Regions from separate parts of the Serratia sp. TSA_105.2 genome, predicted to be linked through region 3. Evidence: predicted binding sites of a transcription regulator. Region 3 holds the regulator's gene; each other region holds the start of a gene.
The links. Region 3 encodes CRP, which controls carbon source genes, mostly activating them, when cyclic AMP is high. Its sites were predicted from a motif close to ATGTGANNNNNNTCACAT; they were not measured.
Positions count from the first base shown of each region.

Region 1: the regulator CRP is predicted to act here: its motif matches at 1,161-1,178, upstream of ACUTSC_RS18315 (PTS mannitol transporter subunit IICBA).
Region 2: the regulator CRP is predicted to act here: its motif matches at 2,211-2,228, upstream of ACUTSC_RS11610 (YfcZ/YiiS family protein).
Region 4: the regulator CRP is predicted to act here: its motif matches at 1,443-1,460, upstream of yrbN (protein YrbN).

Region 1 covers NZ_JBQZFT010000006.1:152,147-156,209, forward strand. Annotated here, with positions in the region: gene ACUTSC_RS18315 (PTS mannitol transporter subunit IICBA) at 1-985, opposite strand, end outside; gene ACUTSC_RS18320 (DUF3053 family protein) at 1,526-2,245, opposite strand; gene glyS (glycine--tRNA ligase subunit beta) at 2,554-4,063, opposite strand, start outside.
Region 2 covers NZ_JBQZFT010000003.1:103,579-107,641, reverse strand. Annotated here, with positions in the region: gene fadJ (fatty acid oxidation complex subunit alpha FadJ) at 1-270, opposite strand, end outside; gene fadI (acetyl-CoA C-acyltransferase FadI) at 270-1,580, opposite strand; gene ACUTSC_RS11610 (YfcZ/YiiS family protein) at 1,779-2,075, opposite strand; gene fadL (long-chain fatty acid transporter FadL) at 2,481-3,803, shown strand; gene mlaA (phospholipid-binding lipoprotein MlaA) at 3,920-4,063, opposite strand, start outside.
Region 3 covers NZ_JBQZFT010000017.1:23,435-27,497, forward strand. Annotated here, with positions in the region: gene ACUTSC_RS24265 (phosphoribulokinase) at 1-625, shown strand, start outside; gene ACUTSC_RS24270 (OsmC family protein) at 664-1,071, opposite strand; gene crp (cAMP-activated global transcriptional regulator CRP) at 1,454-2,086, shown strand; gene ACUTSC_RS24280 (YccS/YhfK family putative transporter) at 2,137-4,063, shown strand, end outside.
Region 4 covers NZ_JBQZFT010000004.1:78,766-82,828, forward strand. Annotated here, with positions in the region: gene pnp (polyribonucleotide nucleotidyltransferase) at 1-337, shown strand, start outside; gene nlpI (lipoprotein NlpI) at 466-1,350, shown strand; gene yrbN (protein YrbN) at 1,473-1,547, shown strand; gene ACUTSC_RS14590 (DEAD/DEAH family ATP-dependent RNA helicase) at 1,537-3,468, shown strand; gene yedE (selenium metabolism membrane protein YedE/FdhT) at 3,615-4,063, shown strand, end outside.

The DNA of each region.
Region 1 (4,063 bases), on a different contig from region 3:
CGAAGGAGACGGCAAAGGCTGCGCACACCGCCGCAATGTTGGCGAAGTAGGCGCCTTTCGGCGTCATCGCCAACACCGCCAGGATCGAACCCGGAGAAGCCGGAGAAACCAGGCCGCCGTTCAGCATCGTCAGGGTGAAGACGCCGGTCATACCCCCCAGGATCACCGCCAGCAGCAGGCGTGGGTTCATCAGCACGTAAGGGAAGTAGATTTCGTGGATGCCACCCAGGAAGTGAATGATTGCCGCACCGCCGGCGGATTGCTTGGCGCTGCCGCGGCCGAAGAACATGTAGGCCATCAGTACGCCCATGCCCGGGCCTGGGTTGGCTTCGATCAGGAAGAATACCGACTTGCCGACTTCCGTGGCCTGCTGGATACCCAGCGGCGAGAAGATGCCGTGGTTGATGGCGTTGTTCAGGAACAGGATTTTCGCCGGTTCAACGAAGATGGACGCCAGTGGCAGCAGGTTGTTCTTCACCATCACGTGCACGCCCGCCGCCAGCAGCTTGGAGAGCACCTCCACCAGCGGCCCGATGCCCAGGAAGGCCAGGATCGCCAGCAACATGCCGATGATGCCGGCGGAGAAGTTGTTCACCAGCATTTCAAAGCCGCTTTTGATCTTGCCGTCCACCCAGCGGTCGAAATGCTTGATAGCCCAGCCGCCCAGCGGACCGGCGATCATCGAGCCGAGGAACATCGGCATGTCGGCGCCGACGATGACGCCCATGGTGGTGATGGCGCCGACCACGCCGCCGCGCTCGCCGCCCACCAGCCGCCCGCCGGTATAACCGATCAGCAATGGCAGCAGGTAGGTGATCATCGGGCCGACCAGCTTGGCTAAGGTTTCATTCGGCAGCCAGCCGGTTGGAATGAATAGCGCGGTGATAATCCCCCAGGCGATAAAGGCGCCGATGTTGGGCATCACCATGTTGCTCAGGAAACGGCCAAAGTTTTGCACTTTAACCTTGATGTCTGGTGAAAACATAAAACACACCCCTATTGTTACGCGCTGACAATAGAGCGCGTGATTATTGTTGTGACGATCCAGCCGTGTTGCCGCTGTATGCGAAACGGACTCTATCACGCTGTTTTTGTCACGCGAACTTCACGAATTTTTTGTGACACAAATCACATACAACACCCCAACAAACCACCCTTTATAGTGACAAAGATCACATTTATGGCGTGTAAAAAAAGCACAGTGAGAAAAAAAACGTCTCAAAACCCGCCATAACGTGATATTTGTCACATTTTTAACTTGATGGTTTGTTTTTAAATTGTGATAAACATCACAATTTATTTTCAGCTGCAGCACCCGATCGCGGCGCTCTGTTTGATCTTCCCTGTGAGCATTCATCCCGCCGGGAACTAGCGAAGTGATGAATGAAAGAAAACTACATTGCCGAATGAATGGATTAATTGAAGTGTAGTACAGAAGCCTGAGCAATAAACCAGCAAGCTATTGGAAACGCTGAGGGGAAATAAAACAGGCCGGCAATGCCGGCCTGCTGCGTGCGTGGAGGCGTTATTGCGTCACGCTTTGAATGGTTTTCTGCGCATTCATCAGGTTCTGCTGTTTGGCCACCAGATTCGACATCATGGTGTTGTACTGCGCCACCTGCTGCGCGGTGCGGAACTGCACGCCGTTGTTGTTGAAGCTGACCTGATTGCCCTGGCTCTGCAGGAAATCGCCGACCTGCACCAGATCCTGCACAAAGCTGGCGGTGGTCGGGATCGCCGGCATCAGGGCGTTGGCCGGTGCGGTAACGATCTTGTCATAGGCTTGGTTGTACACCGCCTTCAGATCGTCGGGCTGCTTCAGCGCCGCACGGGCGGTATCCGCCTGTGATTTGGCGGACTGGATCTGCTGGCCCAGCAGGTTCAACGCCCCGACCGATTGCTGCAGCGCATCGCGTTTGTTCAGGTAATCCTGCGCGGAGCGGATCTGGTTAATCTGATCCAGCGCCGGCGTCAGGCTGGCGCCGACCGACTTGGACAGCTGCTGCGAAAAGCCGACCAAAATCGCGTAATCGCCGGCATAGTTGCCGAACTTCTGCTTCTGATCTTCGCTCAGCGTGGGGATGTTCGCCCCGCTGCGCATCACGGTATTCTGTAAGTAATCGATAAATGCTTTGCGCTGTTCCGGCTCTTTATCGCCGCAGGCGGTCAATTGCATGACCACCAACAATGCCAATACCGGTGCCAACCAACGCGCGAAACCTCTGCTCTGGATCCCTACCGCCATGTGACATAACTCCTGTTATAAACCTGCTTTTTCATTGGACTCCGCCCCTTTTTCCGCACTCCGTGCGCCTATAAGAATAGATCAACTGGCGGCGTTCCGATACGCGATTCCGTTTGCGATGAGCATTGCCCCGGCCGGATGCGGTTGAAAATCGTGCGCAAAACGCACTGAGGTTCATTGCCGTCGGCGACCGGACGCTTCAATTTCCCCAAGTCGCCCCCCAAGTCGCCAGGCGACCTTGCCTTCGCACCCAGGAAACGGAAATAAAAAAAGGCGCCCGCAGGCGCCTTTTCACAGCAGAAAATCGCTTACTGCAGCACGGAGATATCCGCCACCTGCAGGAACAGTTCGCGCAGCTTGCTCAGCAGCGTCAGGCGGTTCACGCGCACTTCCGCATCATCCGCCATCACCATTACGTTATCGAAGAACGCATCCACCGGCTCGCGCAACGCAGCCAGCTCCACCAGCGCTTCCTGGTAGTTGCCCGCCGCGAAGTACGGCTGCAGCTTGTCGCGCAGCACCACCAGGTGAGTCGCCAGCTGAATTTCCGCTGCGTCCTTCAGCACCGAGGCACGCACGCTGTCGTTCAGCGTTTCGGTGGACTTGGCCAGAATGTTGGAGACGCGTTTGTTGGCCGCAGCCAGCGCCGCCGCCGCTTCCAGCGTGCGGAAGTGAGACACCGCCTTGACGCGCGCGTCGAAGTCGGCCGGCTTGGTCGGACGGCGCGCCAGCACCGCCTGAATGGTATCGACCGCGTGGCCTTCTTCCTGATACCAGGCGCGGAAGCGGCCCAGCATGAATTCCACCACCTCGTCGACCACCTTGGCGTTGGTCAGCTTGCTGCCGTACAGGCGCACGGCCTCTTCGGTCAGGGTCTGCAGATCCAGCGGCAGGTTTTTCTCGACGATGATGCGCAACACGCCCAGCGCGGCGCGGCGCAGCGCGAACGGGTCTTTATCGCCTTTCGGATGCTGTCCGATGCCGAAGATGCCGGCCAGGGTGTCCATCTTGTCGGCGATCGCCAGGGAACAGGCCACCAGCGACTGCGGCAGCGCATCGCCGGCGTAGCGCGGCTGATACTGCTCGTTCAGCGCAACGGCGACGTCTTCCGCCTCACCGTCGTGGCGCGCGTAGTGCATGCCCATCACGCCCTGGGTGTCGGTGAATTCGAACACCATGTTGGTCATCAGGTCGCACTTCGACAGCAGGCCCGCGCGGGTGGCGTGGTTAACGTCGGCGCCGATCTGGCCGGCAACCCAGCCCGCCAGCGCCTGAATACGATCGGTCTTGTCGCGCAGGGTGCCCAGTTGCTGTTGGAACAGCACGGTTTCCAGGCGCGGCAGGTTGTCTTCCAGGCGCTTCTTGCGGTCGGTGTTGAAGAAGAACTCGGCGTCGGCCAGGCGCGGACGCACCACCTTCTCGTTACCGGAGATGATCTGCTGCGGGTCTTTCGACTCGATGTTGGCCACAAAGATAAAGTTCGGCAGCAGTTTGCCCGCGGCGTCGTACACCGGGAAATACTTCTGGTCACCCTTCATGGTGTACACCAGCGCTTCCGCCGGCACCGCCAGGAATTTCTCTTCGAATTTGGCGGTCAGCACCACCGGCCATTCCACCAGCGAGGCCACTTCTTCCAACAGGCTTTCACTCAGATCGGCCTTGCCGCCAATCTTCTGAGCCGCCAGTTCGGCATCGCGTTTGATGAGGGCTTTACGCGCTTCATAGTCGGCGACTACTTTGCCGCGCTCCAGCAGGATCTGCGGGTATTGGTCGGCATTGTCGAGGGTGAACTCGGCTTCGCCCATGAAGCGGTGGCCG
Region 2 (4,063 bases), on a different contig from region 3:
GGCGCTGGTGCAGGCGGCAATCATAGTGATGTCGGCGCCGGCGATAAACGAGTCCGGCTTGCCGGAAACGATCACCAGCCCTTCCAGCGCGGTATGCTGCTGCGCCCGGATCAACACGTCGTTAACCTGTTCGACGAACTCGGCCTTGAGCGTATTGACCTTTTCGCCCGGCACATCGATGGTGATCACGCCGATGTTGTCGGGGCGAAGCGTCAGCTGAAAGGCCGACGGTTTGGCGCGCTGTTCATGCAATGCGTTTTCAAAGCTCATTATTCCACCTCCACGATCATCGCGGCCCCTAACCCGCCGGCGGCGCAGGCGGTCGTCAGGCCCAGCCCGCCGCCGCGGCGTTTCAGCTCACGCAGTGTCTGGGTGATCATGCGCGCGCCGGTGGCGGCGAACGGGTGGCCATAGGCGATGGAACCGCCCAAGACGTTGAATTTGTCCATGTCCACCTCGCCGATCGCCTGGCTGCGGCCAAGCTTCTCGCGGGCGAACTCTTCGCTGGCGAACATCTTCAGGTTGGCCAGCGTTTGCGCGGCGAAAGCTTCATGCATGTCGATGAGCGTCAGATCGGCCAGGCCGATACCGGCGCGATCCAGCGCCAGCGGCGTGGCGTAGGAAGGCCCCAGCAGCATGTCTTCCCACACGTCGATGGCGGCGAAAGCGAAGCTGCGCAAATAGCCCAGCGGCTGCAGCCCCAGCTCTTTGGCGCGCGACTCGCTCATCATCAACACCGCCGCCGCGCCGTCGGTCAACGGTGTGCTGTTGGCCGCGGTGACGCTACCGTGCTTGCGATCGAACGCCGGCTTCAGCTTGGCGTAGGACGCCAGGCTGGAGTCTTTACGGATGTTGTTGTCTTCAGAAAGCTGCGCGCGGTAAGGCGGCACGTAGGCGGTCATCACCTCGTCGCGCAGCCACCCCTGCTGCCAGGCCTTGGCCGCCAGCTCGTGTGAACGGTGCGCCAGCGCATCCTGCGCCTCGCGGGTGATGCCGTGGCTCTTCGCCATCTGCTCGGCGGTATCGCCCATGCGCAGTCCGGTGGAATACTCCGCCACCGCCGGTGGCACCGGCATCAGATCGCGGAATTTCAGCCGGCTGAACAGCTTGAGACGCTGCGACAGCGTGCGCGCCTTGTTGACGTCCACCAACGTGCGAGCAAGCGCCTTGCTGACGCCGATCGGCAAGACGGAAGAAGAGTCCGCCCCGCCGGCGATGCCGACGCTGATGCTGCCGGCCATGATGCTCTCCGCCACATTGGCGATCGCCTGGAAGCTGGTGGCACAGGCGCGCGACACGCTGTAGGCGTCGGTATGGACGCTCATGCCGGTGCCGAGCACGATTTCACGCGCGATGTTCGGCGCCTCGGGCATTTGCACCACCTGGCCGAACACCAGCTGTTCGATAAGCTGCGGATCGATACCGCTGCGCGCCAACAGCTCGCTCACCGCCGTTTTCCCTAAATCCACCGCCGGAATGCCGTGATAGGCAGTCGCCTGTTTGGCAAAGGGGGTACGCAGTCCATTCACAATCGCAATGCGGTCACCATGACGGGTCACCAACGGCAGTGCCTTACTCATAAATGCTCCTGAAGAAAATAACGTCAGCGCAATGGGCAGAAAGAGGTCTGACCTGATGAGGTCATTGTTAACCAAACGGTTACATTTGGCAAACCGGCAGAGATCAAAACTGCGAGCAGGCGCACTTTCTATCGGGGGGCGATGTAGGGAAGGCAATCCCCGACGCACGGCAGGCGGCGCCGGGGGGTAAAGCGGGGATTAACGCAGGCCGAGCTGGAAGATCAGGGTTTCCGCCTGGCAGGCGAAGGTGAAATCGGCCTCCAACTGCACGCCGCCGTCAACCGGTTTAATGCTACTGCTGATGTCACAAGGGTCGGATTCTACCGCGCGCGCCTTTTCGCTCAGGGCAGCCAGCATCGCCTCCGCATCTTGTTGATTGCTGAACACCTGACTGTAGGACGCGGTGCAATCGGTGTTATCCATCACGGTGCCGACATCCACACAGCAACACGCGGCGGTTTCCTGGGCGCTGCATTTATTAATTGCATCTGACATGATTGGTTCTCCTCAAGGGCCTCGGTTATCAGCCCAAATTGCCGTTTTACTCACCGGCACAAAGCCACAAAATTCTGCGGTTATTTTACGCTTCCACGCCGGCAATCACTAGCACTTACTTTTATTGGGTGTTTTAAGTGATGGAAATCACAAATAAAAATGAGCGCCTGCTAAGGAATGGTAAGAATTTTGTTATTTACCGCTGGCTTTTTGTTAAGCAGATCTCTTTTTTGATATCAGGTTGGAAATATTTCAAAAACAAACTTGCAACATTTTCACAGGTCAGACCTATACTTCAGCCACTGGTCTGATTTGTCTGAACGATAACGGACCCTACAATCCCGCGCTCCTTGTTACCTCGTGTAACAATAGTTTAAATAATAAACACATAATGAGGTTTTGGTCATGAGCCAGAAAAACCTATTGACTAAATCAGCTCTCGCAGCTGCAGTGGCAATTATTTCTTCAAACGTGTCTGCCGCAGGATTCCAGCTGAATGAGTTCTCATCAGCTGGTTTAGGACGTTCGTATTCTGGCGAAGGCGCCATGGCGGATACGGCGGCCTCGGCGAGCCGCAACCCGGCATTGTTGATGATGTATACCCGCCCGGAACTCTCCATCGGCGCAGTCTTCATCGACCCGGACGTTGACATTACCGGCAAATCGCCTTCCGGTGCCAGCCTGGACTCAAAAAATATCGCCCCTGTCGCCTGGGTGCCGAACCTGCATTATGTTCACCCGATTAACGATCAGTTCGCCGTAGGCGGCTCGGTCACCAGCAACTACGGTCTGGCGACCGAATTCAACGACGGCTATACCGCCGGCGCTTACGGCGGCAAGACCGATCTGACTACCGTTAACCTCAACCTGAGCGGCGCCTACCGTCTGAACCAACACTTCAGCTTCGGTCTGGGCTTCGATGCGGTGTACGCCAAAGCCAAACTGGAACGCTACGCCGGTGAATTGCCGAAGCTGATCGCAGGTTCCGGCCAATTACCACCGCAGCTAGCCGGCCCGGTATCACAGATCCCGGCTGATACCCAAATTTCGCATCTGAAAGGCGATAAATGGGGTTACGGCTGGAACGCCGGCATCCTGTACGAAGTGGACGAAAACAACCGCTACGGTTTCACCTATCGCTCCGAAGTCAAAATCAAGTTTGACGGCGATTACAAAAGCAGCCTGCCATCGGCCTATAACCCAATTCTGGGTTCCCTCGGCCTGCCTTTGGGCACCAACGGCAGCACCATCCCCGGCTCTCTGGATCTGAACCTGCCAGAGATGTGGGAACTGTCCGGCTACAACAAAGTTGCGCCGCAGTGGGCCATCCACTACAGCCTGGCGTACACCAGCTGGAGCCAGTTCCAGGAGCTGAGAGCCACCGGCAACAACGGCCAGACGCTGTTCGAAAAGCATGAAGGCTTCAAAGACGCTTACCGCATCGCGCTGGGTACCACCTACTTCTACGACGACAACTGGACCTTCCGCGGCGGTGTCGCCTTCGATGACAGCCCGGTGCCGGCACAGAACCGTTCCATCTCCATTCCGGATCAGGACCGCTTCTGGATCAGCGCAGGTACCTCTTACGCGTTCAACAAAGACGCGTCGGTTGACGTCGGCATTTCCTACATGCACGGCCAGAAAGTCACCATCAAAGAAGGCCCTTACACCTTCAACTCTGAAGGTAAAGCCTGGCTGTACGGCGCCAACTTCAACTACCGCTTCTAATCTCGCTTGAGAAAGAAGCCAAAGCGCCCCGCGGGGCGCTTTTTTTTGCCCGTCGCTTGCCGCCGACATAAAAAAACCCGCCTGACGGCGGGTTTTCATTGGCATAACGCCCGTGATTACTGCGAGTCGATCTCGTCCAGCTCGCCCTGAATCGCCTTGGCGTTCGGGTTCTCTTCCGGCTTGAGCGAGCCGCCGTTGGCGATGAAATCGTGGCGCTGGAAGTAAGCTTCGCGCACCATGATGTAAGGATCGGAAGAGTT
Region 3 (4,063 bases):
CTTTATCGACTACGGCAAGAACGGCACCGGGCGCTCGCGCAAGTATCTGCACACCTACGATGAAGCGGTGCCCTACAATCAGGTGCCGGGTACCTTCACCCCGTGGGAACCGCTGCCGGCGCCGACCGACGTGCTGTTTTACGAGGGGCTGCACGGCGGCGTGGTCACCGAGCACCACGACGTAGCCAACCACGTCGATCTGCTGGTTGGCGTGGTACCGATCGTCAACCTGGAATGGATCCAGAAACTGATCCGCGATACCGGCGAGCGCGGTCACTCTCGCGAAGCGGTGATGGACTCGGTGGTGCGTTCGATGGAAGATTACATCAACTACATCACGCCGCAGTTCTCGCGCACCCACATCAACTTCCAGCGCGTGCCGACGGTGGACACCTCCAACCCGTTCGCCGCCAAGGCGATTCCCTCACTGGACGAAAGCTTCGTGGTGATCCACTTCCGCGGGCTGGATCAGATAGACTTCCCCTATTTGCTGGCGATGCTGCAGGGCTCGTTTATCTCACACATCAATACGTTAGTGGTGCCGGGCGGCAAGATGGGGCTGGCGATGGAGCTGATCATGGCGCCGCTGGTGCAGCGGTTGCTGGAAGGCAAGAAGATCGAATAAATGCGTTAAGCGCGGCGCCGAGCCGCGCTCCGTCTCGATTACGCCGGTTGGCGGATCTCGAAGCTGTGGGTCACCGTGGCGGCCTTGTTGAGCATCAGCGCCACCGAGCAGTATTTCTCCGCCGACAGGTTCACCGCACGCTCGACGATCTTGTCGGTCAGGTCCTGGCCGGTAACGATGAAGTGCAGGTTGATATGGGTGAACAACCGCGGGGCTTCTTCGCGGCGCTCGGAGGTCAGCTTCACCTCGCAGTCGCGCACGTCGTTGCGCCCTTTTTGCAGGATGGACACCACGTCGATCGCGCTGCAGCCGCCCACCGACATCAGCACCATCTCCATCGGGCTGGGCGCTTTATCACCGGCGTTGCCGTCCATCAGCACCTGGTGGCCGGAGGCCGATTCACCCAAAAACGTTAACCCTTCCACCCATTTAACTCTTGCCTGCATTCTGGTCACTCCGGTTGATTTCTTAAAATCAGGGTACGCTTTCGCATAGAAACAGGCAACGTAACCTGATGCTAATCATGCTGAAGCGAGACAACACGAGACACCCGCCTTACTCTGTGCTACAAACAGAGCCGCAATAAATCTTTCCGGGACACTGAATTTCAGGGAAACGCCCAGAGAAAGGCTCCTTTACCGGTATGTTAACAGAATGTAGCTTGCAGCGCTTACGGCAAGTTAATATGCTAGAGCGACAGCGTATTTTTATGACACGCCTCAAAACTTGCCGGTAGCCCTCGCTCATGACTGCGGCTACAGGCGGGTTTTACAGGGAACTCTGACCCCTGTGACACAAGGCAGCGATAACAACAGAGGATAACAGCGAATGGTTCTCGGCAAACCGCAAACAGACCCTACTCTCGAATGGTTCCTGTCTCATTGCCATATCCACAAATATCCATCGAAGAGTACGCTGATTCACCAAGGTGAAAAGGCCGAAACGCTTTACTACATCGTGAAAGGCTCCGTCGCGGTGCTGATCAAGGATGAAGAAGGTAAAGAGATGATCCTGTCCTACCTCAACCAGGGGGATTTCATCGGCGAGCTCGGATTGTTCGAAGAAGGCCAGGAGCGCAGCGCCTGGGTTCGCGCGAAAACCGCCTGTGAAGTGGCCGAAATTTCCTACAAGAAATTCCGTCAGTTGATCCAGGTGAACCCGGACATCCTGATGCGTCTGTCCGCCCAAATGGCGAGCCGCCTGCAGGTCACCTCCGAAAAAGTGGGCAACCTCGCCTTCCTGGACGTTACCGGCCGCATCGCGCAAACCCTGCTGAATCTGGCGAAGCAACCCGACGCCATGACTCACCCGGACGGCATGCAGATCAAAATCACCCGTCAGGAGATCGGCCAGATCGTCGGCTGCTCGCGTGAAACCGTTGGCCGTATTCTGAAAATGCTGGAAGATCAAAACCTGATTTCCGCCCACGGCAAAACCATTGTCGTCTACGGCACCCGTTAATCTCTGAAGAAACGGCGCAATCTGCGCCGTTTTTTTATCTGCTCTCTGCCATGTGGCGCCGCCTGATCTACCACCCGGAAATCAACTACGCACTGCGACAAACGCTGGTGTTGTGCCTGCCGGTGCTGTTCGGCCTGCTGATAGGCCAGCTGCAGCTCGGCCTGATGTTCTCTCTGGTGCCCGCCTGCTGCAATATCGCCGGGCTGGACACGCCGCATAAGCGCTTCTTTAAACGGCTGATCGTCGGCGGGTCGCTGTTCGCCTTCAGCAGCGTGCTGCTGCAACAGGCCATGTTGTGGCACCTGCCGCTGCCGGCGCTGATGCTGGGCCTGGCGCTGCTGCTCGGCGTCACCGGTGAAATCAGCCCGCTGCACGCCCGGCTGTTGCCGGCGGCGCTGGTGGCCGCCATCTTCGCCCTCAGCACGGCCGGCACGGTGCCCATCTGGCAGGCGCCGCTGCTGTACGCCATCGGCACCGCCTGGTACGGCTTATTCACCTGGTTCTGGTTCAAGCTGTGGAAAGAGCAGCCGATGCGCGAGACGCTCAGCCAGCTCTACCTGGAACTGGCGGACTATTTCGAAGCCAAATACTCGCTGCTGACCCAGCACACCGATCCGCAGACCGCGCTGCCTCCGCTGCTGGTGCGCCAGCAAAAGGTGATGGACCTGATCAGCCTGTTGTACCAACAGCTTAATTTCCTGCCGCACGCCAACAACCTCGAGCAAAAGCGCCTGCAGCGCGCCTTTCAGGTGGCGATGGACCTGCAGGAGCACATCACCGTCAGCCTGCATCTGCCGGAAGAGGTGCAAAAACTGGTGGAGCAGAGCCAGGCCGAAGCGATCATTCGCCGCAATGCTCAGGTGATCGCCGGCCGGCTGCGCGTGGTGGCGCACGATATTCTCTACCATCAACATTCGAAGCGCTTCTCCATGACCCACGAGCTGGCGGCGCTGGAAAAAATGGCGGCGCAGCATCCCGATAACCCGGTCGGCCAGTTTTGTTATTACCACTTCAGCCGCATCGCCCGCCTGCTGCGCACCCAGCATCCGCTGTACCGCCGCGACCTGATGCCCGGCCAGCACCGCCTGCCGTTTTGGCCGGCGCTGGTCAGCTATCTGTCGTTCAAATCCACCGCCCTGCGCAACGCCGCGCGGCTGGGCGTAACGCTGGCGGTCGGCAGCAGCCTGGGTGCGGTATTCAACCTGCCGAAGCCTTACTGGATCCTGCTCACCATCATGCTGGTGAGCCAAAACGGGTATAACGCCACCCGGGTGCGTATTCAGCACCGTGCGCTGGGCACGATTGCCGGGCTATTGCTGGCAGCCGGGCTGCTGCAGCTGCAGTTGCCGGAGGGAGAAACGCTGAGCATCATGCTGGTGATCACGCTGCTGGCCTACCTGGTTTCGCGCAAGAACTACGGGCTGTCGGTGATTGGCTTTACGGTCACGGCGGTTTACACCCTGCAGCTGCTGGCGCTGAACGGCTCGCATTTTCTGGTACCGCGCCTGATCGATACGCTGATCGGCTGCGTGCTGGCGTTCGGCGGCACCATTTGGCTGTGGCCGCAGTGGCAAAGCGGGCTGCTGCGCAAGAATGCCCATCAGGCGCTGGAGAACGATCAAGCCGCGCTGCGGCTGATGCTGAAGCAACCGGAACCGGACGCCACCGCGTTGGCCTATACCCGCATGCAGGTCAACCAGGCACACAACGCGCTGTTCACCTCGCTCAATCAGGCGATGCAAGAGCCGGGGTTCGCGTCAAACTATCTGGCGGACATGCGGCTGTGGGTCACTCACAGCCAGTTCATCGTCGAACACCTGAACGCCATGACCATTCTGGCACGCGAGCACTACATGCTGACGCCGAAACTGGCGGAAGCGTATCTGCAAACCTGTGAAATCGCGCTGCAAAGCTGCCAGCAGCGGTTGGAATACGACGGCCCGAGCAGCGGCAACAGCGGCATCATGCAGCCGCCGG
Region 4 (4,063 bases), on a different contig from region 3:
AGTTAAAATCGCTGCGACCGACGGTGAGAAGGCGAAATTCGCTATCCGTCGTATCGAAGAGATCACGGCAGAGATCGAAGTGGGCCGTATCTACCAGGGTAAAGTGACCCGTATCGTTGATTTCGGCGCATTCGTCGCCATCGGCGGTGGTAAAGAAGGTCTGGTACACATTTCTCAGATCGCCGACAAGCGCGTCGAGAAAGTGACCGACTATCTGCAGATGGGTCAGGAAGTGCCGGTTAAGGTACTGGAAGTGGACCGTCAGGGCCGCGTGCGTCTGAGCATCAAAGAAGCGATGGCGCCGGAAGCGGGTTCACCTGCGCCTGAAGCAGAATAACTGTATAGATAGTTTTACAGCTCCCCGCCACGGGGTTGGGAGCTGTTCGTATCGCGCGGGTAGGATGCCCGCGTATTAGCAAACGGAGGACAGGACGTTCATCCAATGTTTGTCTTCGGGAGTGGGAAATGAAGCCTTTCTTGCGCTGGTGTTACGTTGCGACAGCACTCATGCTGGCAGGATGCAGCAACCATGATTGGCGTAAAGACGAAGTTTTGGCAATCCCGTTGCAGCCTACGTTGCAGCAGGAAGTGATCCTGGCGCGCATGGAACAAATTCTTGCCAGCCGGGCACTGACGGACGACGAACGCGCACAGCTTTTATATGAGCGCGGTGTGCTGTATGATAGCCTCGGGTTACGTGCATTAGCGCGCAATGATTTCTCGCAGGCGCTGGCGATACGTCCCGACATGCCGGAAGTTTTCAACTACCTGGGCATTTACTTAACGCAGGCAGGCAATTTTGATGCTGCCTATGAAGCGTTTGATTCTGTACTAGAGCTTGATCCAACTTACAATTACGCGCGTTTAAACCGGGGCATCGCACTGTATTATGGCGGCCGCTTCCCGTTGGCGCAGGATGATCTGCAGGCGTTTTATCAAGACGACCCAAACGATCCCTTCCGTTCGTTATGGCTGTATCTGGTGGAGCGAGAAATCGATCCCAAGAAGGCCGAGGTAGCGCTTCAGCAGCGCTATGACAAAGCGGACAGAGGGCAATGGGGATGGAATATTGTCGAATTCTACCTGGGCAAGATCAGCGAAAAAACGCTGATGGAACGCCTCAAGGCAGATGCAACGGATAACACTTCGCTCGCTGAGCATCTCAGTGAAACTGACTTCTATTTGGGTAAACACTACCTGAGTCTGGGGGACAAGGACACCGCTTCGGCGCTGTTCAAACTGACGGTGTCTAACAACGTTCACAACTTCGTTGAGCACCGCTATGCATTGTTGGAATTGGCGCTTTTGGGCCAAGAGCAAGACGACCTATCGGAATCGGACCAGCAATAGCTGACGAACACCTATCAGCCTGATGGACATTGGTTTTTAACCAAAGTTATCGCCTTCACGGGCGAGGGCTTTTTTGTTCGTTTTATAATCTAATTTGAGCCGGTTCACACTTTTCAATGAAAATGACTGAAAATTTTCTCGACGAGTTATGTAGACTGGCTGCCATTATTAATGAGGCACGTGTACATGACGACTGAGTTTGAAACCTCTTTTGCTGATCTGGGGCTGTCTGCTCCAATCATTTCCGCCCTGAACGATCTGGGCTATGAAAAACCATCACCGATCCAGGCTGAGTGTATTCCTCACCTGTTGAACGGCCGCGACGTGCTGGGCATGGCACAGACCGGTAGTGGTAAAACTGCAGCGTTCTCGCTGCCGCTGCTGCACAACCTGCAGGCAGACCTGAAAGCACCTCAGATCCTGGTGCTGGCACCGACCCGCGAACTGGCGGTTCAGGTTGCCGAAGCGATGACCGATTTCTCCAAACACATGAACGGCGTCAACGTGGTAGCCCTGTACGGCGGCCAGCGTTACGACGTGCAGCTGCGCGCTCTGCGCCAGGGCCCGCAAATCGTCGTGGGTACCCCAGGCCGCCTGCTGGACCACCTGAAGCGCGGCACCCTGAACCTCTCTAACCTGAGCGGTCTGGTGCTGGATGAAGCCGACGAAATGCTGCGCATGGGCTTTATCGAAGACGTAGAAACCATCATGGCTGAGATCCCGGCTGAACATCAGACCGCGCTGTTCTCCGCCACCATGCCGGAAGCGATCCGTCGCATCACCCGCCGCTTCATGAAAGAGCCGCAGGAAGTGCGCATCCAGTCCAGCGTGACCACCCGTCCGGACATCAGCCAGAGCTACTGGTCGGTCTACGGCATGCGTAAAAACGAAGCGCTGGTGCGTTTCCTGGAAGCTGAAGACTTTGATGCGGCGATCATCTTCGTGCGCACCAAGAACGCGACCCTGGAAGTGGCCGAAGCGCTGGAGCGCAGCGGTTACAGCAGCGCCGCGCTGAACGGCGACATGAACCAGGCGCTGCGTGAGCAGACCCTGGAGCGCCTGAAAGACGGTCGTCTGGATATCCTGATCGCGACCGACGTTGCGGCCCGTGGCCTGGACGTTGAGCGCATCAGCCTGGTTGTCAACTATGACATCCCGATGGACTCCGAGTCTTACGTTCACCGTATCGGCCGTACCGGTCGTGCGGGCCGCGCCGGCCGCGCGCTGCTGTTCGTGGAAAACCGCGAACGCCGCCTGCTGCGCAACATTGAACGCACCATGAAGCTGACCATCCCGGAAGTGGAACTGCCGAACGCAGAACTGCTGGGTGAGCGTCGTCTGGCCAAGTTCGCCGCAAAAGTTCAGCAGCAGCTGGAAAGCAGCGATCTGGATCTGTACCGCGCACTGCTGACCAAACTGCAGCCGGAAGAAGAGCTGGATATGGAAACCCTGGCCGCAGCGCTGCTGAAAATGGCACAGGGCGAACGTCCGCTGATCCTGCCGCCGGATCCGGTCTTCAAGCCGCGTCAGCGTCGCGAGTTCAACGACCGTGACGATCGTCGCGGTGATCGTGGCGACCGTCGCGACAGCCGCGATAGCCGTGACGGCGACCGTCCGCGTCGCGAACGTCGTGACGTTGGCGAAATGCAGCTGTACCGCATTGAAGTGGGCCGTGACGATGGCGTAGAAGTCCGTCACATCGTTGGCGCGATCGCTAACGAAGGCGACATCAGCAGCCGTTACATCGGTAACATCAAGCTGTTCGCTTCCCACTCCACCATCGAGCTGCCAAAAGGCATGCCGGGCGAGATCCTGAATCACTTCACTCGTACTCGCATCCTGAACAAGCCGATGAACATGCAGCTGCTGGGCGATGCACAGCCGTTCGAACGTCGCGAGCGTCGTGACGGTGGCAACGGTGGCGAGCGTCGTGGCAACGGTCGTCCGTTCAACGGCGAACGTCGCGAAGGCGGCCCACGTCGCTCCTTCGGTGAACGTCGTGAAGGCGGCAACGGCGGCGAGCGTCGTGGCGGTAACTTCAACCGTGACGGCAAACCGGCCCCACGCCGTGATGACGGCGCACCGGCAGCACCACGTCGTCGTTTCGGCGACGCGTAATCGCTGATTCACCGTTCGCGGTGAAGCGCTCTGAAAAACCAGCCTGCGGGCTGGTTTTTTTATGCCTGAAAGTTGCCGTCAAACGTCCCTGAATGGCGTATCATTCATAAGGTTTTTTCTTACGGATGATATGCACGGGAGATGCCATGAGTTGGCAGCAGTTCAAATCTCAATACCTAGTGCGCTTTTGGGCGCCGCTGCCGGCGGTGATCGCCGCCGGGATCCTTTCTACCTACTACTTCGGCATGACCGGCACCTTCTGGGCGGTGACCGGCGAGTTCACCCGCTGGGGCGGCCATGTGCTGCAGTGGTTCGGCCTGCACCCCGAGCAGTGGGGCTATTTCAAGGTTATCGGCCTGCAGGGCACGCCGCTGCAGCGCATCGACGGGCGCATGATCATCGGCATGTTCGCCGGCTGCATCGCCGCCGCGCTGTGGGCCAACAACATCAAGCTGCGCCAGCCGCAGCACCGCATTCGCATCGTGCAGGCGCTGCTGGGCGGCATCATCGCCGGTTTCGGCGCGCGCCTGGCGATGGGCTGTAACCTGGCGGCGTTCTTCACCGGTATTCCGCAGTTTTCGCTGCACGCCTGGTT